4 regions of the Paraburkholderia pallida genome follow, and region 1 is predicted to be linked to each of the others. Evidence: predicted binding sites of a transcription regulator. Region 1 holds the regulator's gene; each other region holds the start of a gene.
What was found. The regulator LexA, encoded in region 1, represses DNA repair genes until DNA is damaged. The targets are predictions, from matches to a motif close to ACTGTATNNNNATACAGT.

Region 1 (5,210 bases):
CAATACGCCGCTGCTCGACCGCGTGACGTGCAGCATACTCGTAGCCTGCTCTTCGGCGGCTGAGGAAAAACAGCAGCAGGCGGCGGCCTAACCGCGGCTGCTCTCTACGCATTGTGTGGACGCTTTTGAGGCGTCCACACAATGATCCCAAAGCGGCGGCCAACTGTCAGGATGGCTCGCCGCAGTCCTCCCGTTTCCCGCGCACTTCATCAATTCGACGCGTTTGCGCCGCTGTCGCCATCCGGCCAGTTCAACTCCACAGCCGTGAGCTTCCACGAAAACAGTCCATGACGCTGCAGGATGGCGGCATAGCGCTCGCTTTTGGCGTTGCGCTGCCACGTGACGGCAAACGTGTTCAGCCCGCGATACCCCGCTGAGGTTTCCGCCCGGGGCTGGTTTTGCTGCTGTTGTGGCTGTGTGCCCGAATTGCCGGGAGCGGGCGGCGTGGATTCGCCCGGTGCGGCCCCACCCGGCGTGGCCGCGCCCGCTTGCGACGATGGCGGCGCCTCGGACGGTTGCGCAGGCGCAGGCCGCTCGCCTGGCTTGCCAGTCGGCGGCATGCCGCTGAGCAGCGCGGCGACGCCGTCGGGTGTGACATACGCGTCCACGAGCGGGCCAATCAGCACGCTGCCGATAACCGCGCCAAAGAGCTGTAGCGGGTTGCTGGCGTGCGCGGCCTCGATGCGCCGTTGCAGCATCTCGCCGATCTGTTGCTTCAGGCTCACGCGTAGCGCCGGGTAATCGACGTATTCGTCCAGAGCGGCCGCGTCGCGTGCGTCGGCGGCTGCCTTGAGGTGATTCAGGGCGATGTACGGCGACGCATAGCCGTAGCCTGCAGCGGCCACGATCGCAACCGCCGCGACGGCGATTGCGACCGGTTTCTTCCAGCTCGCCGATTTGCGGGAATTCGTTTGGATGTCGGTCATTGAGTAGGGCAACCCTGAAATAGGCAAACAGGGTGTTGACCGCGCGCAATCAAAAACGATCCCTGGCGTATCGATTACCGAGCGACTACGGGGTCACTCCGGGGTCACTGCGGGGCGACTGCGGTGTGCTTACTTCGCCAGTGCGGAGGGCAGGTCGGCTTGCTGTTCCGCGATGCAGAGGTCGATGGCGCGGCACACCGCTTCCATCGTGCCCACCATGATGAGCCGCGACTGGCCGTGATAGACGCGCACCGGCGCGCGGCGGCCCGGCTGTTCCGCATTCAGCGTGCTGTTGAGCGAGACGCGTGCGAACGCCGGCTGCGCCGAAGGCAGCGCGGGGGCTTCCTCTTCGCGCTCGATGTCGTCGAACAGCGAACCATTGACCTGGCGGCCCAGCGCGGCCGCGGAGGCGCGCGCCTCACGCATTGCGCACGAGGCAATCCCGCGCAGATGACGCAGACGGCCGAATTGACGGAAGGGCAACAGGCGGGCAAGGCGTTCCATGACTCTCTCCAGGCGGAATTATCAGAATTCGGTGGGGCGGATCAGACCGACGGCAATGCCTTCGAGCGCGAAGTCCGCGCTGCCGACCGCGACGAAGATGTTCTCGTAGTCGGGGTTCTCGGCAATCAGCTCGATGCCGTTGGGCTGCCGCTTCAGGCGCTTCACGGTCACGTCGTCGCCGAGGCGCGCAACGATGATCTGGCCGTCTTTCGCTTCGCTCTTTTTCTGCACGGCGAGCAGGTCGCCGTCGAGGATGCCCGCGTCGCGCATGGACAGGCCGCGCACCTTCAGCAGGTAGTCGGGCCGGCTCGAGAAGAGCGCCGGGTCGCAGGTGTAGTTCTGCGAGATGTGTTCTTGCGCGAGGATCGGGCTGCCCGCCGCGACGCGGCCAACGAGCGGCAGCGAGAGCTGCATGATGCTCGCGTGCGGCAGCGTGAACTGGTGCGGCAGGTCGTCGGGGCCGGGCAGCAGGCGAATGCCGCGCGAAGCGCCCGCAGCCAGCTCGATCACGCCCTTGCGCGCCAGCGCCCGCAGGTGTTCCTCCGCCGAGTTGGCCGAGCTGAAGCCCAGTTCGGCGGCGATTTCAGCGCGCGTGGGCGGAAAGCCCGTGCGCTCGATCGCGCGGCGGATCAGATCGAAAACCTGCTGCTGTCGTGCGGTGAGTTTGGTCATGGCGCCACTGTATGTTTGAACAGGTAACTGTATTTTTATACAGTACTCGCCGCTTTTCAAGTGTTACTTGAGGTTTGTGATCGGGATGGCCCCGCAGCGGCGCTTTCCTGCGCTCAACCCGACGAAATCACAGACGAAAACACGCTCGAGCGCCCGATTCCTCCGTCCTTACCACTTTTACGTATTAAAGAATGAGAAAACATCATTTTTAATAATGTAAGCCAATCGCTAGACTGGCCTCCATCGATTGCTGCACGACAAACGAAAACGCACGACGACACGGAGAAAAAACAGATGAAACAAGGCACTACGGGGCGCGCATGGGTCAGGACGCTGGCGGCGAAACTGGTGATCGGCGTGGCGCCGCTGCTGGGCATGGCCGCGCTGGCGCCGGCCGCGCATGCGGACACGGCGCTGCTCAACGTCTCCTACGATCCGACGCGCGAGCTGTATCAGGACATCAATGCGGCCTTCAGCAAGGAGTGGAAGGCGAAGACGGGCGAGACGCTCACCATCAAGCAGTCGCACGGCGGCTCGGGCGCGCAGGCGCGCTCGGTGCTCGACGGGCTGCAGGCCGACGTCGTGACGCTCGCGCTCGCCTGGGACATCGACGCGCTTGCCAACAAAGGGCTGATCGAGAAGGACTGGCAAAAGCGCCTGCCCGACAACGCCTCGCCGTACACCTCGACCATCGTGTTTCTCGTGCGCAAGGGCAATCCGAAGCACATCAAGGACTGGGACGACCTCGTGAAGCCCGGCGTGTCGATCGTCACGCCCAATCCGAAGACCTCGGGCGGCGCGCGCTGGAACTACCTCGCGGCGTGGTCCTATGCGCTGCATCAGCCGGGCGGCAACGAGCAAAAGGCGAAGGAATTCGTCACGAAGCTCTACAAGAACGCGGGCGTGCTCGACTCGGGCGCGCGCGGCGCGACCACGAGCTTTGTGCAGCGTGACATCGGCGACGTGCTGATCGCCTGGGAAAACGAGGCATTCCTCTCGCTCAAGGAGTTCGGGCCGGAGAAGTTCGAGATCGTGGTGCCTTCGGCGAGCATCCTGGCGGAGCCGCCGGTTGCGGTGGTCGACAAGGTCGTGGACAAGCGCGGCACGCGCAAGGTGGCGCAGGCGTACCTGCAGTTCCTCTATAGCGAAGAGGGCCAGGAGATTGCCGCGAAGAACTTCTATCGTCCGCGCTCGGACAAGGTGCCCGCGGCGCTCACGGCGAAGTTTCCGAAGCTGAAGCTCTATACGGTCGACGACACCTTCGGCGGCTGGACCAACGCCCAGAAGACGCATTTCGCGGATGGCGGCGTGTTCGATTCGATTTATCAACCGCAGTAATCGGCTTCAACACGCGGCTGGAACAAGCGGCTGCGGTAAGCAACGGAACACACAACAACAAGGCGCGCCCGACGAGGCGCGCTTTTCGACGCAGGACGACCCATGTGCGGCACGCAACGAGGGCGCTCCGCGCAACCCATGTGAAGAGATAGAGCATGACGACGTTTCGATTACAGAGGCCAGGTGCGCTGCCGGGATTCGGCGTGACGCTCGGCATCACGGTGGCGTATCTGAGCCTCGTGGTGCTCATTCCGCTCGCGGCCACGTTCCTCAAGACCGCGACGCTCGACTGGGCGCAGTTCGTGCGCGCCGTGGCGTCGCCGCGCGTGATCGCCTCTTACCGCCTGACGTTTTTCTCCGCGCTCGGCGGCGCGCTCATCAACGCGGTGTTCGGATTCTTGCTCGCGTGGGTGCTGGTGCGCTATACGTTTCCCTTCAAGCGCGTGATCGACGCACTCGTCGATCTGCCGTTCGCACTGCCGACTTCCGTGGCCGGCATCTCGCTCGCCGCCGTGTATGCGGGCAACGGCTGGATCGGTCAGTATCTGCAGCCGCTCGGCATCAAGATCGCGTTCACGCCGCTCGGCGTGCTCGTGGCGCTCACGTTCATCGGCTTGCCGTTTGTCGTGCGCACGGTGCAGCCCGTGCTCGAGGAGTTCGAGCGCGAGCAGGAGGAAGCCGCCGCGTGCCTGGGCGCGTCGCGCTGGCTGACGTTTCGCCGCGTGGTGCTGCCGGCCGCGCTGCCCGCGCTGCTCACGGGCTTTGCGCTCGCGTTCGCGCGCGCGTTGGGCGAGTACGGTTCGGTCATCTTCATCGCCGGCAATGTGCCGATGAAATCGGAAATCACATCGCTGCTCATCATCACGAAGCTCGAGCAATACGATTACGCGGGCGCCACGGCGCTCGCCGTGGTGATGCTGTGCGTGTCGTTCGTCATGCTGCTGCTGATCAACACGCTGCAGTGGTATCTGCAGCGGCGCACGAGCCGCGGGGCGTCGTCGGCAGGCGCGCCGAACACGGCGAACGTGGCAGCCACCGCTGGAGGTGTGCAATGAGCACTGCAGTCCGTCAAAAGGGCGCACGCCGACCGAACGCGGGCCGTCCGGACCCCGTCACCGAAGCGCTGTGGGTGCGCTGGCTCCTCACCGGCGTCGCGCTCGCGTTTCTCGCACTGTTTCTCGTGGTGCCGCTCGTCGCGGTGTTCTGGCAGGCCTTGAGCAAGGGCATCGGCTTCTATTTCGAATCGCTCGCCGACCCCGACGCGCTCGCCGCGATCAAGCTCACGCTGATCACCGCCGCGATTGCCGTGCCGCTCAATCTCGCGTTTGGCCTCGCCGCGTCGTGGGCGATCGCCAAGTTCGAGTTCCGCGGCAAGGCGCTGCTCACGACCTTGATCGACCTGCCGTTTTCGGTTTCGCCCGTGATTTCGGGGCTCATCTACGTGCTGCTGTTCGGCGCGCAGGGCTGGCTCGGCCCCTGGCTCGCGGACCACGACGTGCAGATCATCTTCGCGGTGCCGGGCATCGTGCTCGCGACGATCTTCGTGACGTTCCCGTTCGTCGCGCGCGAGCTGATTCCGCTGATGCAGGCCCAGGGCAACGATGAGGAAGAAGCCGCGCACGTGCTCGGCGCCTCGGGCTGGCAGATGTTCCGGCGCGTGACGCTGCCGAATATCCGCTGGGGCCTGCTGTACGGCGTGATTCTCTGCAACGCGCGCGCGATGGGCGAATTTGGCGCGGTCTCGGTGGTGTCGGGCCACATTCGCGGCCA
Region 2 (5,210 bases), 860 kb from region 1:
ACGCTCTACTGAACGCGGCGCATGGCCATACCAGCGCGGATAAAACTGCTTGACCGCCTCGCCGTCGAACCGCAGCGCGTGGCAGCGGCCGAGCTGGAAAGGCGGTTTTTCGCCAGCGGCTGCGCCGTCGGCAGTCTTGCCAGATTCCGGTCCGGAAGCTTCGCCCGGCGTGCCTTTCGATGTATCCCACACTGCTCCGACGAATGCCTGGATCGCGACAGTCGGCAACACGCCCAACATTTCGGTGAGGTGCGTGCAACCGGCCGTGCCGGCGAGGAGCCGGCCCGCTTCGCGGCGGAAATTCTGGAGGAGATTGAGCCCGATAAGGGCCCGATAGGCGGGATTGGCGTTCTGGCACTGACCGTCATAAGGCACCCAGTCGGACGACGCTTCTGCGTCGACGACGTTGAGCTTGCGATCGATCGTGATGCGGAGCCAGAGTTCATGGATCGGCAAACCGTTGGGCCGAACACCGGCGGCGAGCGGCACGTCGCGTGGCTTATGGTCGGTCAGACACGCGTCGATGTCCCATAGACCGTCTTCGCGCTCATAGGCGACTGCCCGGATAGCGCGCTGATGACGCAACTGGCGAGGCGCTGGCGAAGAAAGCGGCATGCTAGAGGTAAGACCGGACAGGAAAACCTCTCGATTTTAGCATACCGGGTATTTGAGACAGCGGCGAACCCACAGCGTCCACCAGGACATGGCCACAAGCGGTTTTTGAGCCAGCCGAATCAGTTTTCCGGCCACTCGCCATCGAAGCTGTCTTCAATGCCCTTCAAAATCTTGCCGATGATCGACATCGAAAAGCCGCGCGCGGCCAGAAAACGGGCCTGACGCGCACGCTCGGCGGGCGTCTCGGGCAACTGGCCGTACTTCTTCTGCCAGACGGCGCGGGCACGCGCGAGCTCGGTCTCGCGCAACTGCGCGTTCACTTCTTCGATGAGCGCGTCGCCCACGGCATGACGCTTGAGCTCGCTGACGATGCGCCCCGCCCCCACGCGCGCGGCACGGCGATACACGACGCTTTCCGCAAAGCGGGCGTCGGAGAGCCAGCCATCGCGTTCGAGCGCGTCGAGCAGCGCTTCGAGCTCGTCGGCGTTTTCGGTGTAGGGCATGAGCTTGCGCGAAAGCTCCGCGCGGCTGTATTCGCGGCGCGAGAGATAGCCGAGCGCACGCCCCTTGAGCGAGCGCTCGGGACGCTGCTTGCTCGATGTCTCGTTCTTGCGAGCGTTGCGCGACATGCGCGAGGTGGAGCTGCGCTCGTAGCGGTCGGCTTCTGGCGCCGGGGGTTCGTGGTGCGCTTCGCGGTGCTGCGCTTCGTGCTGCGATTCGTGTGGTGCTTCGGACGACCCCGCCGCGGACGCATCGAAAAATGCCTCGAACGGCACTTCGAATACCGCCCCGCCTTCGTCGTCCAGATCGTGGGGTGTTGAATGCGCCAAGCCGCGAGCGCCCGCATGGGCGTCGCGGCTTGGTGTGTCGGTACGTTGCGTGTCGGTGCGCGCGGGATCGCGGCGCGTGGCGCGCCGCGCCTCACGCGGGTGCTCCGCCTCGTCCGAAGCGGGAGAAGGCGCCGCGGATGTTGCCGCAGAAGTGGCCACATCATGCGGCACCGAGGCGGACCCACCCTTGCGCATCACGGTAGTGCTGACTCTCTGGTGCCGATTTCAGAACTCAACTTCGGGACTTATTCTTCTTCGTCCGCGATTTCCACTTCGCCGGTGTCGTTGGCGCCGGCCGGCATCGTGCTCACGCCAAGCGATTCGCGGATGCGGTTTTCGATCTCACGAGCGATATCCGCATTCTCGCGCAGGAATTCGCGCGCGTTGTCCTTGCCCTGGCCAATGCGCTCGCCGTTATAGCTGTACCACGCACCGGCCTTGTCCACGATCTTGGCCTGCACGCCGAGGTCGATGATTTCGCCCTGACGCGAGATGCCTTCGCCGTAGAGGATGTCGAACACGGCTTCGCGGAACGGCGGCGAGACCTTGTTCTTGACGACCTTCACGCGCGTTTCGCTGCCGATCACTTCGTCGTTCTTCTTGATCGAGCCAATACGGCGAATGTCCAGACGCACCGACGAGTAGAACTTGAGCGCGTTGCCGCCCGTGGTGGTTTCCGGGTTGCCGAACATCACGCCGATCTTCATGCGGATCTGGTTGATGAAGATGACCATGCAGTTGGTCTTCTTGATCGTGCCCGTGAGCTTGCGCAGCGCCTGCGACATCAGACGCGCCTGCAGACCCGGCAGCGAGTCGCCCATTTCGCCTTCGATTTCGGCCTTCGGCACGAGCGCCGCGACCGAGTCGATCACGATCATGTCGATCGAGCCCGAGCGCACGAGCGCGTCGGTGATTTCGAGCGCCTGCTCGCCCGTGTCCGGCTGCGAGATGAGCAGCTCCGGCACATTCACGCCAAGCTTGGAAGCGTATTGCACGTCGAGCGCGTGTTCCGCGTCGATGAACGCCGCCGTGCCGCCGAGCTTCTGCAATTCGGCGATCACCTGCAGCGTGAGCGTGGTCTTGCCCGACGATTCCGGACCGTAGATCTCGACCACCCGGCCGCGCGGCAGGCCGCCCACGCCGAGCGCGATGTCGAGGCCGAGCGAGCCGGTGGAGACCACCTGGATGTCTTCGACCGCGTCGCCGTCGCCGAGTCGCATGATCGACCCCTTGCCGAACTGCTTTTCGATCTGCGCGAGCGCGGCAGCCAGCGCCTTGCTCTTTTCAGCAGTCAGCCCAGCCGAGCCTTTCTTGCTATCTTCCATGAATCGTCCTTTGCTATGATGAACGGCGTCTGGTGACGAGGCGTGCATGCCGCTGGTGACAAACCCCGGGCACATACGCGTGAACGCAGACACTGTATAAAAAAACAGTGGTTTTGGCAAGCGTGTTTTCATCAAACCTGCGTGCCGAAACCGCGAATTTTCGGAGACCGCCGCCCGACGCTCACCGGGCTCGCCCCCTGCCGGGAGCGCTGCGCGCAAAAGCGAAGCGCACAACGGGCAGCCAAACGCGGGCTTCAAAGCGCTTCGTTGGCGACGCTGGCGCACATGCGAATTCTCATTGCCGAAGACGACAGCATACTCGCGGACGGCCTCGTCCGATCACTCCGCCAGTCGGGCTATGCCGTTGATCACGTGCGTCATGGCGTGGATGCCGATACGGCCTTGTCGATGCAGTCGTTCGACCTCCTGATCCTCGATCTGGGCCTGCCGAAAATGCCAGGCCTCGAAGTGCTGCGCCGCTTGCGCGCGCGCAATTCCACCCTCCCCGTCCTGATCCTCACCGCCGCCGACAGCGTGGACGAGCGCGTGAAAGGCCTCGACCTCGGCGCCGACGACTACATGGCCAAGCCCTTCGCGCTCAACGAGCTCGAGGCGCGCGTGCGCGCGCTCACGCGGCGCGGCGCGGGCGGCGGCCCCACGGTCGTGCGCCATGGCGCGCTCGCGTTCGACCAGGTCGGGCGCGTGGCGCGCATCAACGACCAGGTGCTCGACTTGTCGGCGCGCGAGCTCGGCGTGCTCGAAGTGCTGCTGCAGCGGCTCGGCCGGCTCGTCTCGAAGGAGCAGCTCGTCGATCACCTCTGCGAATGGGGTGAGGAAGTGAGCAACAACGCCATCGAGGTCTACGTGCACCGGCTGCGCAAGAAGCTAGAAACGGGCGGCGTGCGCATCGTGACCGTGCGCGGGCTTGGGTACTGCCTCGAAAAGGAGGCGAATCCGGCGAACGCGCCTGTAATCACACCGGCTACGGCCACGGAAAATTCCGCAGCGGCAACGCCCACCGATACGCCGGACGCCAATCTCCCGGGCGACGCCGCGCCACCTGCCATGCCGGCCAGCCACTACTACAAATAGCCAGGCGCAACGATGGCCGAGCCCGCTCCCGCCGCACGCCCCGCGCCGGCCACGTCCGGCGCCTCGCCAAGGTCCGCCGCGCGGTCCGCAGACGAGGCTGGCGCGCTCGACGACGAGGCGCGCGACGCCCGCTACGCCAACCCGTTCGCCCCGCCCGACGAAGCCGAAGCCGCCGCGGCGCGCCCGCGCTCGCTGTTCGGCGAGATCCTCGACTGGATGCTCGCGCCGCTGCTGCTGCTCTGGCCGATGAGCATCGCGGTGACCTATCTCGTCGCCAAGTCGATCGCCAACGGGCCGTTCGACCGCGCGCTCGAAACCGACGCCTACGTGCTCGCGCGCCAGATCCATCCGGTCAACGGCGTGGCGGAGCTGACGCTGCCCGACTCCACGCGCGACTTCCTGCGCGCCGACAACGTCGACAGCGTGTACTACCAGGTGCTCGGCAGCCGCGGCGAGCTGGTGGGCGGCGACCGCGAGATGCCGCTGCCGCGCGACGACGACCGCCCGCCCGCCGGCCTCGTGGAGTTCCGCGACGACATGCTGCACGGCATCGACATCCGCGTGGCCTATACGACGGTCGAGCTGCCGAATCTGGCGGGCTCGCAGCCCGTGCTCGTGCAGGTGGCCGAGACGCTCGACAAGCGCCGCACGCTCGCCAACGACATCATCAAGGGCGTGATCCTGCCGCAGTTCGTGATCCTGCCGCTCGCGATCCTGCTGGTCTGGTTCGGCCTCTCGCGGGGCCTCGCGCCCTTGCACGCGCTACAGTCGAACATCCGCATGCGCCGCCCTGACGACCTCTCGCCACTCGAAGCGCGCCGCGCCCCGCCCGAAATCGAGCCGCTCGTCACGTCGTTCAACGACCTGCTCACGCGCCTCGAACAGAACATGCAGCTGCAAAAGCGCTTTATCGCCGATGCGGCGCACCAGATGAAGACGCCGCTCGCGGGCCTGCGCACCCAGGCCGAACTGGCGCTGCGCCAGGACGCGCCCGCCGAAGTGCACCGCTCGCTCGAGCAGATCGCGACGAGCTCCGAGCACGCCGCGCGGCTCGTCACGCAACTGCTCGCGCTCGCGCGCGCCGAGAACCGCATGACGGGGCAAATCTTCATCCCCGTCGACATCGCCGACGTAGCCCGTCACGCGGTGCGCGACTGGGTGCAGCCCGCGCTCGCCAAGCAGATGGACCTCGGCTACGAAGGCCCCGAGCACGACCTCGACGACAAGCACGATGAGAGCAGCGAGCACGCCGCGCAGCACCGCGCGGCGCCGGTGCAAGTCGACGGCAACCCCGTGATGCTGCGCGAGATGCTCTCGAACCTGATCGACAACGCGATCCGCTACACGC
Region 3 (5,210 bases), 310 kb from region 1:
CCGACCGTATACGACGAAAGCCTTCAGGCGCGAATGGGGAATTCATACGCCACCCACACATTTCACATAGTACGGCACGCACTTCGACGCGAAATGCTTCTGGCGCTCATGCGAATTTGGGATACGAACAAGCAGGCGCTTCGAATGAGTGCCATTGCTGACAAACTGAAAAAGGTCGAATTCTTCAACGATCTTGTGGTCGTCCGGGCTAAAAGCAGAGGTTCATCAACGATCGATATGAGGAGCGCACTTGAGCCGAAGAGGGATAAGATCGTTGAACTGGTTCAAAAGTATTCAGCAAACGGTGACGGTTTCGCTGTATTCGAACGGGTCAAGACGCTGCGCCACGAACGACTGGCGCACCGACAGATAGGTCCGACACGGATGAAGCCGACAGATGCGGATGGCGCAAATGTCCCTGACAAGGAAATTGAAGTCTTCCACAACGACACTGTTGAGATTGTTCGGCTGCTGCTTAGCGTGGTACACGCTACCGCGTTTGATATTGCTTCGGATGGTGCGGGGGTCTACGAACACCACGCCAAGTTCTTTTGGGCGGCAGCGCGCGGAGAACAGACTGAGGGACATCCAAGCTACATGCCACCGGCCTGATTTGGCAATCGAAACTTCATCTGGCTAGCTAAGATCATTCGCCCGAGGGCGAACATGCATAGCGCCGAAGAAGCAAAAAGCATGGTCAACTCGGAGGTCACCGGGTCCGATCGGGACCGTATCACTGCCTTTCTCGCGCCGTAAGGCCAGCAAGTCGAGCGATGCGCCGAGTTGACGGTGCAAGTGATGATGAATTGGCAAGCGTTCGACGAGGCAGCGAGGCAAGATGAAAAGCGCGGGCGTATCACTCCCCATCACGCTCCGATTCCGCGTCACCGGTCGCAGCCAAACCAGCAGCTTGCAACATCGCAGTAGCGGCCGTCTCCATTGAATTCCGAACCGGCTCCATTCAGAGGCGTGCATAGATCGCCGTCGTCTGCGTCGATTTGTGGCCAAACGACCGTCCGGTCACCGATAGATTCGACCGGTCCAGACCTGAGCATCTTCGTTCGTTAGAGATTGATTGAGGCCATTGATGTCCGGCCTCGTTCGGGTGATTTTCCGGTAATGCAACGGTAACGGCGACGGAAAAGAAAAAGGGGTTACAGGCCAATGGCTTGTAACCCCTTGATTTCTTTGGTCGGAGCGATAGGATTCGAACCTACGACCCTCTGATCCCAAATCAGATGCGCTACCAGGCTGCGCTACGCTCCGACGAATCGTGGATTGTAGCGTTTCGTGGCATGCGCCGTCAAACCCCGGTTTGAAAACTTTTCTTCCGGACACCAACGCGCACGAACGCACGCGCACCAGTCACTCTCCCCACCGACACAACGCTTCCCAAAATCCCACCAGATACTGTATAAATATACAGGTAGCGGCGCGGCGTTTCACACCACGCCAACCACCCCGTCATGCCCCGTTTTCGTGTTGGGCAGGGCGACCTATTCCCTTTTTCCAGAGCGCAACCATGGCAGCACTCCAGCTTGCGCCGCTCACCGCGCACCTGCCGCCCCGGCTGCAAAGCCGGGTCTGGCAGGGCGACCAGCTCGCGCACGCGGGCGAGCGCACGGTGGCGAGCGGCCACACCGCGCTCGACGCCCAGTTGCCCGGCGCGGGCTGGCCCGCGGGCAGCCTGACCGAGCTGCTCGTCGAGCAGGGCGGCATCGGCGAGATGCGGCTCGTCGCACCCGCGCTGCGCACGCTCACCGCGCAGGCGGGGCGGCACGTGCTGCTCGTCGCACCGCCGTGGCAGCCGTACGCGTGCGCGCTCAAGGCGTGGGGCATCGCGCTCGAGCGCCTGATCTGGGTGCGCGCGAGCGAGGACGAAGCACCGTGGGCTGCCGAGCAGGCGCTCAAGCAGGACGGCATCGGCGCCGTGCTGCTCTGGCAGCCGAAGGCACGCGCCGACGCCCTGCGGCGTCTGCAGGTCGCCGCGCAGGATTCGCAGTCGCTGGCGTTTCTCATGCGGCCGCCCGCTGCGCGCAATCAGTCGTCGCCGGCGCCGCTGCGCATGGTCTGCACGCCGGTGCCGCCGCCCGAGGACGCGCGTCTGAACCGTCGTGAATGGATGCAGCTCACCGCCGTGTCCGTCGATATTTTCAAGCGTCGCGGGCCGCCGCCCGCCCAGCCACTCGTCATCACTTTGCCGCTGCAGGAGTCGGTGCTGCCCCAGCCGGGCGCATTGCCGACCGCGCCGTGGCCCGGGATCAATCATGTTGTGGATCGCCGTCACCTTGCCGTTGTTGCCGCTGGAGGCCGTGAGGCCACTCGTGCCGCTCACGTCACTCATGGCGCCAACGTCGCCGGTGTCGGCGTCCCTGCCGGCCAGTCGACCTGATGAGGCCGCGGGACAGGACGCGCGCTGCTTCGCGCTCGCCGATCACGCGCGCATCCTGATCGCCGATCTCGATGCGTTCCGTCTCGGCGTGCAGCCGGGCAGCACGCGCGCCCATGCGCTTGCGCTCGCGCCGGGGCTCGCGTTGCTCGAGCCCGACCCGGCGCGCGAGACGCGCGCGTTCGAGGCGCTCGCGCTCGCGCTGCTCGCCTACACGCCGAAGGTGTCGCTCGCGCAGTCGCATACGCTCCTGCTCGAGGTCGGTTCCGGGTTGCGTCTTTTCGGCGGCGTGCGCGCGCTGCTCGCCAAGGTGGCGGCCACGGTAGCCAGTTGCGGCCACGCCGCGCGCATCGCCTGCGCGCCCACGGCCTGGGGCGCGTGGACGCTCGCGCAGGCGCGCGCGAGCGCCGGGGCGCACGCGGCGCGCCGCTTTCGCGTGCTCAAGGAAGCCACGCTCGCGCGCGCGCTCGACGCGCTGCCGGTCGCGCTCGCGCCGTTCGCCGCGCAGCACGAGCAGGCGCTCACGCAAATCGGCTGCGCGACGCTCGGCGATTTGCGGCGGCTCCCGCGCGACGGCATCGTGCGCCGTTTCGGCGACGGCGTGCTCGCCTGGCTCGCGCAAGCGCGCGGCGAGGCGCCCGATCCGCGCGCCTGGTTCGCCGCGCCGCCGTCGTTTCACGCGTCGCTCGAATTGCAGGCGCGCGTGGAGAGCGCCGAGGCGCTGCTGTTCGCCGCGCGCCGTCTCGTGATGCAACTGGCCGGCTGGCTTGCCGCCCAGCACGGCGCGCTGAGCGGCTTCGAGCTGCGTCTCGAGCACGAGCTGGCGTCGCGCCACGCGCCGCGCACGTCGAGCCTCGCGCTCTCGTGGGCCGCGCCTTCGCGCGATGCCGAGCATCTGCTGTGGCTGTTGCGCGAGAAGCTCAATCAGACCGAGCTGGCCGCGCCCGTGATCGGCCTCGCGCTCGTCGCCGATCAGGTGAGCGCCTACGCGCCGCCCACGGACACGCTTTTTCCCACGCCCGAGGCGTCGGACGCGTCGCTCGCGCAGCTCTTCGAGCGCATCGGCGCGCGCATCGGCGAGCAGAACGTGCTGCAGCTATTCGTCGAGGACGATCACCGGCCCGAGCAGGCGATGTCGGCGCGCACGTATCGAGCGGGCGCGCGCCGGACGGCCGCGCGCAAGCCGCGCACGTCGCACGATTCGCGCAAGGCGAACGGTTCCTCCGATGCGCAGCAAGAAGCCGCGCCCGTGCAGACGGCCTTCGATCTGCCCGAGGTGCCGCTGCCGTCGCAGCCGCGCCCGGCATGGCTGCTCGAAAAGCCGCTCAAGCTGATGGTGCGCAACGACCGGCCGGTTTATCGGCGCCCGCTCAAGACGCTCACGCGCACCGAGCGCATCGAGGCGGGATGGTGGGACGGCGAGGGCGTCGGGCGCGACTACTATGTCGCCGCCGACGACCAGGGGCGCATGTTCTGGCTGTACCGCGAGCGCATTGGCGGGCAGTGGTATTTGCAAGGACTTTTCGGCTAACGCCGCTTCATCTTCAGCATCATGTCGAACAGCGGGACAGGCGCATCGTTGCCTGCGCAACCTTCTTCGCCGGGTTCGGGGTCCGGGCATCTGCCTGGGAATTTGCCTGCGCATTTGCCCGCGCATTTGCCCGATTACGCGGAGCTGCACTGCCTGACCAACTTCACGTTCCTGCGCGGCGCGTCGCGTCCGAGCGAGCTGGTCGAGCAGGCGATCCGTCACGGCTACCGCGCGCTCGCCATCACCGACGAATGCTCGTTCGCCGGCGTCGTGCGCGCGTATAGCGCGCTCAACGAATACGACGAGGCACGCAAGAAGGCGCACGACGAAGCCGTGCGTGAGGCACGCGCGCTGGGCGCGAAGCACGGCGCGTATCTGGACAAAGCGCTGGAAAAAGCGCCGGGTAAAGCGCCGGGTAAAGCGCCGGGTAAAGCGCGGGCCGAAGCACAGGCCGAAGCCGCCGTGGCGGCGCTCGGTCCGTTCGTGCCATCGTTGCATCTGCTGATCGGCAGCGAGCTGAATCTCGTCGATGAAAACGGCGCGCCGTTCTGCACGCTCGTGGCGATTGCGATGAACCGCGAGGGCTACGGCAATCTGTGCGAGCTGATCACGCTCGCGCGCTCGCGCGCGGATAAAGGCCAATATCGCGTGCGTCCGTCCGACTTCACCGATCCCGAGCCGGACTTCACGCATCTGTTGCACTTGCGCGATTGCGTGCTGCTGCTCGTGCCGCAGCGCGCGGCCACGCTCGCGCAGACGCTGCGCGCCGCGCACTGGCTCGCGGGCTTCGCAGCCGAGCGTGCATGGCTTGCGCTCGAGCTCTGGCAAACGGGCGGCGACGACACGCAGATCGAAGTGCTGCGCCACGTCTCGCAGGAAAGCGGTCTGCCGCTCGTCGCGGCGGGCGGCGTGCTGATGCATGCGCGCTCGCGCAAGCCGCTGCAGGACACGCTGAGCGCGGTGCGGATCGGCAAGCCGCTCGCCTCGTGCGGCCGCGCGCTGGAGCCGAATGCGGAGCGTCATTTGCGCTCGCGCGTGCGGCTCGGCGCGCTGTATCCGCGCGATGCGCTCGATGCCACGCTCGAGGTCGCGCGTCGCTGCACGTTTTGCCTGAGCGAGCTGGCCTACGAGTATCCCGAGGAACTCGTGCCCACGGGCGAGACGCCCACTTCGTGGCTCGAAACGCTCGTGATGAAAGGCGCCGCCGAGCGCTGGCCCGACGGCCTGAACGAGAAGCGCAGCAATCAGATCGAAGAAGAGCTCAGGCTGATTGGCGAGCTGAAGTACGAA
Region 4 (5,210 bases), on a different contig from region 1:
GCGCAGGCCGACTACGAATGCCACGGCCAGCGTCACGATCGGATAGGCCACGCCGGCAATCATATTGCCCGTGCTGGCTGCAAGTGCGCTCATCACCAGTGGCAGGAAGCCGCCGAACCAGCCGTTGCCGATATGAAACGGGAAAGAAACCGCGGTGTAACGGATGCGTGCCGGGAAGAGCTCGCTCAGGTAAGCGGCCATCGGACCGCTGATCATCGCCGTGCAGGCTAGCAGGATCATCAGCAGCAAAGTTACGGCAACGTGATTGATGCGGGCAGGATTGGCCGATGGCACCCAGCCGGCCGCGACCAGCGTGGCCTTGTAATGCGCTTCGTCGAACCCCGTCAGGGTGGTGGTGCCAACGTGCGTGACGACGTCATCGGTCCCTTCTGCGGGCAGGCTGCTGTAGTTCACGCCGGCGCGGGACAGAAACTGCCTGGCCTGGTCGCAGGCCGACAGCTGTGTGTTCGGCGTAACGAAGAAGTGCACGTGACAATCGCGGGCGGCGACCGTGATGGGCACGCGCTGCTGAAACGCCACCAGGTCCGGATTCGCATAACGACCCAGCGACGCAAACACGGGATAGCACGTCACAAGCGCCAGGAAGCAACCGCATAGCATGACTTTGCGCCTTCCGATCCGGTCAGACAAACTGCCGAATACCACATACAACGGTAGCGTCACGATCAGGGCGATTGCCATCATGCCGTACACCTGCAGGGCATCGACATGAAGCGGCCCCGATAGCAGGACGAGCGGTGCGACCGATGCGGCGATGGAGGTCACGCCGAGCGGCATGGTGCCTCCAAGCAGCGCGACGAACATGGCCCTGAGGTTACGCGGCTCCGCGAAGGCTTCGGTGAGCGGGGCTTTCGACACCTGACCCGCGGCCTTCATTTTCAGGTAGACAGGTGACTCGTCGAGCTTGAAGCGAATCCAGATCGAAATGGCCAGCAGGATCAGGGAAAATCCGAACGGTATGCGCCAGCCCCATTGCGCAAACTCCTGGGGGCCGATCAGGGCGCGCGCGGCGAAGATCACCACCGTGGCCAGCAGGAATCCCGCGGAACCTGTGATCTGAATCCAGCTCGTTTTGCAGCCGCGTACGCGCGGTGCGCAATGCTCGGCGATGTACACGGTCGCGCCACCGAATTCGCCGCCCACCGCGAGTCCCTGTATCAGGCGCAATGCGACCAGCAGTACCGGTGCGGTCCAGCCGATGTGCGCGAAGGTCGGGAGCACGCCAACTGCTGCCGTGGAGACACCCATCAGGATGATCGTAAGCAGGAAGGTATTCTTGCGTCCGGCCATGTCGCCCAGCCGGCCGAAAACCAGTGAACCCAGTGGGCGCACCGCGAATCCTGCGCCAAACGTTGCGAGACTCGCCAGCAAGCCGGCAGTCTGGTTGTCCGGCGGAAAAAACCAGGCACCGAAATAGGTTGCAAGGCTGCCGTACAGGAAGAAGTCGTACCATTCGAACACGGTACCCAGCGATGCGCCGAGCACGACCCATCGGGATGCGTGGGCTTCCTCCGTGGTGTATCGCGCGGGTGCGGTTGAGTCCATCTCGTTGCTCCTCGTCTCCATGTGATTGATCACGACGGATGTCGTGTTGCGTTGACACGACTATGATTGCCCTGGGCCTGCACGCACAACCCCCGCGCGGACCTTACACCCGAATCCCTAGCTTTCTGGTCTGATCGGATGTGCGGCGTCACTCCTGCTGCTACCAGAGCAGGCCCCACTTCGAGGATTCGCAAAGGGGAGACACCGTAATTAATTGGCTCTGCCAGGCAACATCGATATCAATGCACGCAGATCGCTGGGTGCTTGCCCACCCGCGTTACAGCTCCCAATAGCGATCCAGCCCGGACAGATCGGAGTAAAAGTCCAGAAACGCCCGAACTTTGGAGGATGTCGTCTTCTTCTGTGGGTGGACGCCCCATATGGCGGGAGGAGTAAGCGTCGCCCGCGGATCGCAACATCGATCCCCGTGGTCACGAAATTCAGAATTTCGTCGGTGACGACGACGTCCGAGTCGATGTCCGGATAATGAGGCGTCAGGACTGTCGCAGCGCGTCCAGCCCAGAACGGGCGAAGTGCCAGCGTTTTTGCAGGCGGTATCTGCACAAATCGGCTGCCCGCGCGCCCGTTCCCCAGTTCTACACCGCTGTGACTGCGGACATCAAACGACAGGGCTCGCGATGGTCGCCGCCACGCGCACGGCGAGAATGCGCCGGATGGTCGCCAGGGACTGTTCCGCCACCGGACTCGGGCCTTGCCGCCGCGGCAAACGAAACTCGGGAGTTTTGACGCCCAGCTGCCTGCAGACCGCGGAAAGGTACGGTTTGCCTGGTCCCGCGCATCGTGCGACGGCGGCGGCAAAGGCTGCGTCGCCGACATGCCGGCGCAGCCATTCGAGCGTTTGACGGTCCTTTTCGTTATAGACCCTGACCAGATGCTCCATTCTCGCCTCCCGAGAGGACTGTATAAAAACACAGTTACCTGTAAATTTATACAGGTTTTAGGCTGATTGCAACCACCGGTGATCGGCTATGAGGGACGACGGCCGTGCCACGTCCCAGCGCATGACCTTAGCCGTGGGCGGTAACGAAAATATGAAATGGGCTCGCGCAGCCATCGCCCAGCTCCGTGAGCGAACCCTGTGATGGCCGGGACCGGGATCTCCCCGGGGGCCAATTCGCATTGATGCCTTGCGCGGTTAGCCAACGGTGCAGCCAGAAGCCGTTGCGGCCCGCCTGTTAGCAGCCCAGCACCAACGCGACCGCGTGCGGATGGCAGTGGGCTCTGGCCCTGGTAATGCTGTTCGGGACGCAAGCGGTGTCGCCGGCCGGCACCACGCACTGGCTGGGCGCACTTACGCCATCACCGAGTGACAGCTTCCGGTTCCTTTCACCGGAAAGCAGGGCGCGGTCACCGGGATGTTGTAGAGCCTCAGTGGACCCAGGTCATCCGTGGTGCGGCAGGGTCGGGCGCGTCGGGGTCGTCGACGATTGGCACGAGGCTCTTCGCGTTGACGGGGATGCCCGACAATGCGCGCGGCGGCGAGACGTCCGCGCCCTTGCAGGTGTAGCGCCGGGGAATCTCGCCGCCTTCATGGAAAACCTGTGAGGTGAGGGTGAAGGCCATTGTGTGCCGCCCGGCGTCAGTCCGCGCCGCCCGCTAGTGCCTGCGATGCATCCAGCGCATATGATGCGCGTCGAGCCAACGGCTCAGGCTCTCTCCGGGGTGATCGCGCCGGTAGCGACTGGAGAGGGCCCATGCAACGACAACCAGAACCACCAGGCCAACCCAAAAGCTGATCATTGACTGAGTCATGGCAGCCTCCTTCTGGAATGCGACCATGCCTGAATTGTAGTCATTGCTGGCCAGACTGGCTCAACCCGGATTCGGCGGGTCATTCTGGAGGAGGTGCGATGCCGGACGAGGAGGATCCGGTCGATGCCAAAGCCCTGGTGGCGCCCTGACCGGAACGCATGAACGCGTGGCGACCCTGCTGGCCAGAGCGGGAATGACCAACCCGTGCATGCGGCTCGGCGAACTAGCTGAAGCACTCGATGCCATGCGGGTGGCCATCGCGCCGTTTGCGCTTGCGGGCCTCGGCCACGCGCGTCGCGTACCGCGAGTCACGCCATCGCGCGTGGCCGATAGCCGTTGAAATACAGGTTCAGCAGCAACGCGCTGACTGAAGCAAGCACGATGCCGCTGTGCGTGAACGGAAACAGCCAGTGCGGCAACCAGGCCAGCAGGCCGGGATTGATCAGCGGCACCATGCCGATGCACACGCTGACCGCCACGATCAGCAGGTTGTTGCGGCCGCTCTCGTGCCGGTAGTCGACGTCGACCAGCACCTTGATGCCGGTCGCCACCACCATGCCGAACATCACCACACCCGCGCCGCCGAGGACGCAATGCGGAATCAGCGCGAACAGCGTCGAGAGCTTCGGAAAGAGGGCGAGCACGATCATGATCGCGCCGGCGCACACGCAGACCCAGCGGCTTTTGATGCCGGTGACGCCCACGAGCCCGACGTTCTGCGAATACGTGACATAGGGAAACGTATTGAAGATGCCGCCGATCAGCGTGCCCAGGCCGTCCACGCGCAAGCCCCTCACGACGTCGGCCTGGTCGACCGGCTTGTCGACCATTTCGGCGACGGCCAGCATCATGCCGGTGGTCTCGACCATCACGACGATCATCACGATCGAGAGCGCGACAACGGGTATCAGATGAAACGTCGGCATGCCGAAGTGAAATGGCGTGACGAATTCGAACCAGCTCGCGCGCGAGAGCACCGAAAAATCGACCTTGCCCGCGAAAGACGCGATGGCGAATCCGATCAGGATGCCGAGCAGCACGGCAATATTGCGCAAGAAGCCGCGCGCGTAGCGGGTAATCGCGAGTATCGTCACCAGCACGATGAGCGAGATCGTCAGGCTGAGCGGATCGCCCACCTTCGCGCCGCCCGCCATCCAGTTGATGCCGACCGGCACGAGGTTGATGCCCGTGACGGTGATGACGGTGCCGGTGACGACCGGCGGAAACAGTGCGACCATGCGCCCGACCAGCGGGGCCAGTGCGATGGTGACCACGCCGGCCGCAATCACCGAGCCGAACAGGCCGGTCAGCCCGATGGCGGGGTCGGTCGCCATCACGGTCATGGGCGGCACCGCCGCAAACGTCACGCCCATCATCAGCGGCAGGCGAATGCCGAACTTCCACAGGCCGGCGGACTGGATCACCGATGCGATGCCGCATGCGAACAGATCGGCGCTGATGAGCATGGCGATGGCGTCCATCGGCAACTTCGCCACGCCGCCGATCAGGATCGGCACGGCAATGGCGCCCGCATACATCACCAGTACGTGCTGCAAGCCAAAGGCGAGGAGCTTGTTGGCGGGCGGCACCTCGTCCACGGGCGCCGTCCCGGTGCGGGGCGGCGCGCTGCTGCGGGCGGCAAGATCGGATTGCTCGGCTGCTGTTTCCATTTGCTTCGTCCTCCTGATAGCTGCTCCCTACGACGCGAGCGGCGTCGCGGCGCCGCCCGTCGTCGATGGGGCTGTCTCCTGATGCCGCGTTCAGACAACGGCTCCTCGTGCGGCGCTTATTGAACGGCTGCCAACTCCCGTTCGAGCTGGTCATAGGTGTCGCGAATGAAACGCGCGACCGCCACGCTGCTCTCGAACGTG

Region 2: a site for LexA is predicted at 2,862-2,879, ahead of recA (recombinase RecA). Genes of this name have one in related genera too.
Region 3: a site for LexA is predicted at 1,410-1,427, ahead of imuA (translesion DNA synthesis-associated protein ImuA). Genes of this name have one in related genera too.
Region 4: a site for LexA is predicted at 2,485-2,502, ahead of E1956_RS21995 (CppA family protein). Genes of this name have one in related genera too.

What each region holds. Positions count from the first base shown of each region.
Region 1 covers NZ_CP038148.1:2,140,081-2,145,290, forward strand. Annotated here, with positions in the region: gene E1956_RS09705 (universal stress protein) at 1-91, shown strand, start outside; gene E1956_RS09710 (DUF2939 domain-containing protein) at 210-926, opposite strand; gene E1956_RS09715 (hypothetical protein) at 1,056-1,430, opposite strand; gene lexA (transcriptional repressor LexA) at 1,452-2,102, opposite strand; gene E1956_RS09725 (sulfate ABC transporter substrate-binding protein) at 2,397-3,440, shown strand; gene cysT (sulfate ABC transporter permease subunit CysT) at 3,596-4,495, shown strand; gene cysW (sulfate ABC transporter permease subunit CysW) at 4,492-5,210, shown strand, end outside.
Region 2 covers NZ_CP038148.1:1,283,850-1,289,059, reverse strand. Annotated here, with positions in the region: gene E1956_RS05820 (DUF2889 domain-containing protein) at 1-615, opposite strand, end outside; gene recX (recombination regulator RecX) at 735-1,445, opposite strand; gene recA (recombinase RecA) at 1,691-2,770, opposite strand; gene E1956_RS05805 (response regulator transcription factor) at 3,056-3,862, shown strand; gene E1956_RS05800 (sensor histidine kinase) at 3,875-5,210, shown strand, end outside.
Region 3 covers NZ_CP038148.1:1,826,153-1,831,362, forward strand. Annotated here, with positions in the region: gene E1956_RS08305 (AbiU2 domain-containing protein) at 1-612, shown strand, start outside; tRNA gene E1956_RS08310 (tRNA-Pro) at 1,190-1,266, opposite strand; gene imuA (translesion DNA synthesis-associated protein ImuA) at 1,523-2,392, shown strand; gene E1956_RS08320 (Y-family DNA polymerase) at 2,277-3,920, shown strand; gene E1956_RS08325 (error-prone DNA polymerase) at 4,011-5,210, shown strand, end outside.
Region 4 covers NZ_CP038149.1:1,529,779-1,534,988, reverse strand. Annotated here, with positions in the region: gene E1956_RS22005 (MFS transporter) at 1-1,599, opposite strand, end outside; gene E1956_RS21995 (CppA family protein) at 2,186-2,467, opposite strand; partial or broken gene E1956_RS21990 (YbhB/YbcL family Raf kinase inhibitor-like protein) at 2,927-3,150, opposite strand; gene E1956_RS21985 (nucleobase:cation symporter-2 family protein) at 3,648-5,009, opposite strand; gene E1956_RS21980 (xylose isomerase) at 5,126-5,210, opposite strand, start outside.